DNA from 2 places in the Desulfobotulus sapovorans DSM 2055 genome. Region 1 is predicted to be linked to the other one. Evidence: predicted binding sites of a transcription regulator. Region 1 holds the regulator's gene; the other holds the start of a gene.

Region 1 (3,126 bases):
CTTGAAAATCTTGATATGGGAAGTACGGCAAGACAGGAAAAGGCGCATGCCCTCCTTGAAGAACTGGGGATTGCCCATCTTGCCCATCAGAAAGCTGCCGTTCTTTCCGGTGGAGAACGCAGAAGGCTTGAAATTGCAAGGGTTCTGTCCACAGATCCAGCGTTCATCCTGCTGGACGAACCCTTTGCGGGTGTGGATCCTCTGGCCGTGAATGACATTCAGCAGATCATTACCTACCTCAGCCAGAGGGATATCGGTGTTCTGATCTCAGACCACAATGTACGGGAAACCCTGGGCGTATGTGATACGGCCTATATTCTGCATTCTGGCAAGGTGGTGGATTCGGGGTCTCCCGCAGAGATCGCTGCCAGTCCCATTGCCAGAAAAACCTATTTAGGAGACGGATTCCGGTTATAACATGGCCATAGAACTCCGACAGCAACTCAAGCTCAGCCAGCAACTGGTCATGACGCCACAGCTGCAGCAGGCCATCAAACTGCTACAGCTTTCCCGGCTGGAACTCGTGGACGCCATACAGCAGGAAATGGAGCAGAATCCAGCCCTGGAAGAAAGGATGGATGCACCGGATTCAGATGCACCGGATCCGGCGGAAACAGCCCCTGCCGATGAAAGCGGTCTTCAGGAAGTGGAAATCGGGGAAAAGGTGGATCCGGAGACAGACTGGGACGCCTATCTCGATGAATACAGCAGTGCAGGCCGGGTACACTTTGAATCCGAAGAAAAGGAAGCGACCCGGTACGAAAATTTCGTTTCCAGCAAGGAAACACTTCAGGGTCACCTCCTCTGGCAGCTTTCCATGACCGATCCAGAACCCCAGGCACGTGAGCTTGCCAGCCTCATCATCGGGAATATCAATACGGACGGCTATCTGGATGCCGACCTTGACGACATCATCCGCAGTTCCGGTACTTCCGAGGACAAGGCCGAGGAAGCCCTTGCCCTGGTGCAGTCCTTCGACCCTCCGGGAATCGCCGCCCGCAGTCTCAAGGAATGCCTCCTCCTTCAGATACGCAGACTGGGGCTTGAACTGGGTGTGGTGGAAAAAATCATTCTCTATCACCTGAAAAATCTGGAGAACAAAAATTTTAAGGCCATTGCCAAGAGCCTTAAACTGGATCTGGACACCGTCATTGCCGCCGTCACCCTGATCCGTTCTCTGGAGCCCAAGCCGGGCAGGGAATTTCACGATGAGTCTCCGGTTTACATCACACCGGACATTTACGTTTACAAGCACAACGATGATTTTGTGGTTTCCCTCAATGACGATGGCATGCCGAGACTGCACATCAACCCCTACTACAAAAAAGCCATGCGAACGGGAGAAAAAATTTCAGGAGAAACCAAGGAGTACCTCCAGGAAAAAATGCGTTCCGCCTCCTGGCTGATCAAAAGTATCCAGCAAAGACAAAAAACCATATGCAGTGTCATGGAAAGCATTGTACGCTTCCAGCGGGATTTTTTTGAAAAGGGTATCGCCCACCTCAAACCCATGGTACTCCGGGATGTGGCCCAGGATATCCAGATGCACGAGTCCACCATCAGCCGGGTAACCACCAACAAATATGCCTATACCCCCCAGGGACTCTTTGAGCTGAAATATTTTTTCAACAGTTCCATCAACCGGGTGGAAGGTGAGGCCATGGCCTCCATCAGTGTGCTTGAAAAAATCAAACAGCTTGTGGAAAATGAAGATCCGGCGGAACCCTACAGCGACATCAAGCTTGCAAGCATCCTTGAAGAGGAACACAACATCCGCATTGCAAGAAGAACCATAGCGAAATACAGGGATATTCTCAAAATTCTTCCGTCCAGCAAACGCAGACAATACTGATGAGGAGGCAGCCCATGAAGACATCCGTGACCTTCAAAAACATTGATCCCTCCGAAGCACTGAAGTCCTACGCCGCAAATAAGCTCTCCCGGCTGGACAAACAGTTTGACAGCCCGGCGGAAGCTCAGGTGGTTCTCTCTGTGGAGAAACTCCGGCACATTGCAGAAGTGCGCATTACCTGCGATCAGCTGAGTTTTCAGGCAAAGGAAGAATCGGAAAACATGTATGCCAGCCTGGATCTTCTGGTGGACAAGCTCAAAACCCAGATCCGCAGAACCAAGGAAAAGATACGGGAAAAACGCCCCGTATCCCGGGAAGGCATCAAAGGCGCAGAAGCGGCAATAGCAGCGGAAACCCTGGCCGAAGACCGCAGTGACGAGGAAAAGATCTCCGGAAATACGGCTATTGTTGTGGAATCCATGCCCTTCAAACCCATGGGAACCGAAGAAGCGGCCATGCAGCTGGAGCTCTCGGACAGAGACTTCATCGTCTATACGGATGCCGGAACAGAAAGGGTGCATGTACTGTACAGGCGGAAAGATGGCAGTCTGGGTCTGATACAGCCTGATGCCTGATCTCCTGACCGGGTATACAGGCAGATGTGGACACCCCCTGCGGGTGTCCACCTGGGCACCGGATCCCATTTGCGAATTTGAAAACGCCAGCCTCTCCAACAAACTTGCCCTAAGGTTACTGCCATGAAAATCCTGGAATTGCTGCCCCAGGAACATATTCTTACGGATCTACAGGCCAGAAACAAAATGGCCGCCCTGGAAGAACTCTGCTCGCCCATCTGCAAAACCTTCCACATTCCTGAAGAGACGCTGCTCCGCGTTCTCCTGGAAAGGGAAAGACTGGGCAGTACCGGCATTGGGGAAGGCGTGGCCATCCCCCACGGCAAACTGGACACCCTCCAACACCCTGCCCTTGTTTTTGGTAAAAGCCGCAGAGGCATTCCCTTTGATGCCTTAGACGAAAGGCCGGTACATCTTTTTTTTATGATTTTGACACCGACCTCTGAAAAAGGAGTGCATCTCCAGATACTGGCCCGAATTTCAAAGATGCTGCGCCAGTCCGACTTCAAGGCGGAACTGCGCAGGGCTTCAGATCCAAAAAGCATCCGGGAAATCATCGCCCCTCTGGATGAAAATTTTTAGCACGCAACCTTACGGCAGAACTCCTGGTAGCTGCACACAAAATTTTCCCTTTCATCGAATAAAGACCGGTTCACATCCCCACTCACCCTGACAACCTGAGCAGCAAACAGGGTAACC
Region 2 (3,126 bases), on a different contig from region 1:
GAATTGGCTTCATAGGCACGCTGCCCCACAATCAGGGCCACCATTTCCTCCACCACACTCACGTTGGACATTTCCAGATAATGGTTGGAGACCGTACCCAGCCCGTCTTCTCCCGGTATACCCTCAATGGGCTCTCCCGAGCCCTCCGTCGGACGGAACAGGTTCTGCCCCATGGCAAAAAGCCCCGAAGGATTCACAAAATTGTGCAGGGTAATCTGCTCTGTCAGCAGAATTTCCTCGTTCTGGCCATGAGCCGTGAGCAGACCGTTGGACTGCAGGGTCACAAGAATGGTTTCAGCCGGCAAAGCAATCTCCGGCTGGAGACGGTCACCCGCAGTCGTTGTGATAAATCCCTCAGAATCTTTGGTAAAATTTCCGGCCCGTGTGTAAAGGATTTCCCCGCCATGGTTGACTTGAAAAAAACCCCGGCCTTCTATGGCAAAATCAAGGTCATTTCCCGTCTGTACATAATCTCCTTCCGTAAACACCTTCTGCACACTGGCAGGCCGAACCCCCATCCCCACCTGAATCCCGGAAGGCACCTGGCCTCCGCCCGGCGTGACCGCACCCGCCACCAGCATGGTCTGGTACATCACATCCTGAAAATTGGCCCGGCTCTTTTTAAAGCCCGTGGTATTGGTGTTGGCCAGGTTGTTGGACGTTACATCCGTCTGCATCTGCTGGGCCACCATGCCTGAGGCGGCCGTCCAGAGACCTCGTATCATGGAGTCCTCCCTTCACTTATCAAAAATCATTTTCTGCAAAACACCATCAGCCTGGAGAGCGTCCCAGCTCCGTAATCGCCTTGGTATCCACCTCATCCAGAGTCATCATGAGTTTCTGCTGAATTTCATACATACGGGAGATGGCGATCATATGGGTCATTTCCTCCACCACCTCAAGGTTGGCCATTTCAAGGGCTCCCTGCTGCATGCGCACGGCAGGCGGTGCAATGGCATCCGCCGCATCTCCCTTGTACCGAAACTGGGTACGGCCTTCCTTCTCAAGCCCCTCAAGATCCGCAAAGGTCACCACATCCAGCCCGCCCACCAGCTCCTCATTCACAAAAATATTGCCCTGGGGATCGGCAGAAACACGGCCTCCTCCCACGCCCAGAGGCGCACCACCGGCAAGAACCGCCTCCCCCTGCTGGGTGACCAGAAAACCGTCCGCATTCACCGTAAAATTTCCACTCCGGGTATACCGCAGTCCCCGTGCCGTCTGGATGACAAAAAAGCCCTCATCTTCCAGGGCAAAGTCCAGGGAATTCCCCGTTGTCCGCAAAGGCCCCTGGCTCAGATCCGTGTTGAGCTGGGCACGGAAAGCCTTATCGAAGGACACAATGTCCTTTTTAAATCCTGGCGTATCCACATTGGCCAGATGGTTGGACGTATTTTCAAAATGTCTTTCCTGGCGCAGGCCACCCTGTACAGGGCGGGTCATCTGAAGAATCATGGTCGGCCTCCTCTTCGGTCCGGGTAAAAATAAAGCAAAAAAAATGCCATGACTCTCCCAAACCCGCTTTACGGGATATCGGGATGTCATAGCACCCAGTCTGACAGCCACATGATGGTTCTTTGACAGCGGTCAACCAGAAACTTTGACGGCCACCCGGAAAAAACTTCCACCAAAAAAGAGGGGGACACCCCTTTACGGAGTGTCCCCGAATACAGCACACGCTCTGGGCTTGTTCACCCAGAAAGCGGTTTATACCATTTCAAACAGACCCGCAGCACCCATACCGCCACCAATGCACATGGAAACGATACCGTACTTGCCACCGGTACGCTCAAGCTGGGCCAGCAGCGTAGCGGTCAGCTTGGCACCGGTGCATCCCAGGGGATGCCCCAGGGCGATGGCACCGCCGCAGATATTCACCTTGTCCATGATGGGGGTTCCCCAGATGCCAAGATCCTTGCAGCAGTGAATGGCCTGGGAAGCAAAGGCTTCGTTGATTTCAAACAGATCGATATCTTCAATCTTCAGACCAGCCTGCTTCAGTACTTTGGGAATGGCATACTTGGGTCCCACACCCATTTCTTCAGACTTGCAACCAGCCACAGCATAACCGATCATCTTGGCAATGGGCTTCAGGCCAAGACGGTCACAGGCTTCCTTGGATGCGATCAGGGTAGCAGCCGCACCGTCGGTGGTCTGGGAAGAGTTGGCAGCAGTTACGGAACCACCAAACTTGAAGGGAGAGCTGAGACGGGCAATGCCTTCAGGAGTGGTACCGCCACGCACACCATCATCTTCAGAAATCGTTTTGATTTCGATGGCGTAGGAACCATCAGCCTGAGGCACATAGTAGGTGGCAGGCGTAGGAACGATTTCCTTGAAGAAACCGGCCTTCTGGGCAGCAGCAGCCTTGGCATGGGTATTGGCTGCGAACTCGTCCATTTCCTGACGGGTAACACCATAGGATGCAGCCACGTTCTCTGCAGTCACGCCCATGGAGATATAAGCCTCGGGGTTGGTCTTGGCAAAATCAGGGTGAGGACGGGGAGTATTGCCTCCCATGGGAACGTAGGTCATGGACTCAATACCACCACCCATGGTCATTTCAGACCAGCCAGCACCAACACGCAGAGAAGCCAGAGCAATGGCTTCCAGACCGGAGGAGCAGAAACGGTTTACGGTAGCACCGGAAACTTCGTTGGGGAATCCTGCCATACGGGCGGCAATACGACCGATGTTGATGCCCTGCTCTCCTTCGGGGAAAGCGCAGCCGATCATGCAGTCATCGATTTCAATGGGATCAATCCCAACCTTGTCAACGCATGCCTTCATGATATGGGAAAGCAGCTGCTCAGGACGGGTTTCACGGAAAGCACCCCGACGGTTCTTGCAGCCAGGAGTCCGCACGGACGAAACGATATATGCATCTCTCATTGTATTCCTCCTTGAGAAGAAATCTTAGCAAATATAGATCAACGGTTCTTCAGCCAGAAAACCCTTATGACCTGAACGAAAACACCGGAATGCAAAAGTCAGGCATTTCCGTTCAGCCTTTATTAGTTACGAAGGGGCTTGCCGGTTTTCAGCATGTGGTCGATACGGGCGATGGTCTTTTCTTCCTTGCAGAAATCAACGAAGGCCTCACGCTCCAGACGGAGAATGTTTTCT

What was found. Region 1 encodes sigma-54, which starts transcription at its own class of promoters, with help from an activator protein. Its sites were predicted from a motif close to TNTGGCACANTTTCTGCTNT; they were not measured.
Region 2: a site for sigma-54 is predicted at 1,487-1,506, ahead of BR04_RS09870 (flagellar hook-basal body protein). Genes of this name have one in related genera too.

What each region holds. Positions count from the first base shown of each region.
Region 1 covers NZ_JCANVJ010000009.1:64,056-67,181, forward strand. Annotated here, with positions in the region: gene lptB (LPS export ABC transporter ATP-binding protein) at 1-417, shown strand, start outside; gene rpoN (RNA polymerase factor sigma-54) at 419-1,852, shown strand; gene hpf (ribosome hibernation-promoting factor, HPF/YfiA family) at 1,867-2,427, shown strand; gene BR04_RS08655 (PTS sugar transporter subunit IIA) at 2,551-3,009, shown strand.
Region 2 covers NZ_JCANVJ010000012.1:27,521-30,646, forward strand. Annotated here, with positions in the region: gene flgG (flagellar basal-body rod protein FlgG) at 1-725, opposite strand, end outside; gene BR04_RS09870 (flagellar hook-basal body protein) at 772-1,455, opposite strand; gene BR04_RS09875 (thiolase family protein) at 1,708-2,892, opposite strand; gene BR04_RS09880 (3-hydroxyacyl-CoA dehydrogenase/enoyl-CoA hydratase family protein) at 3,015-3,126, opposite strand, start outside.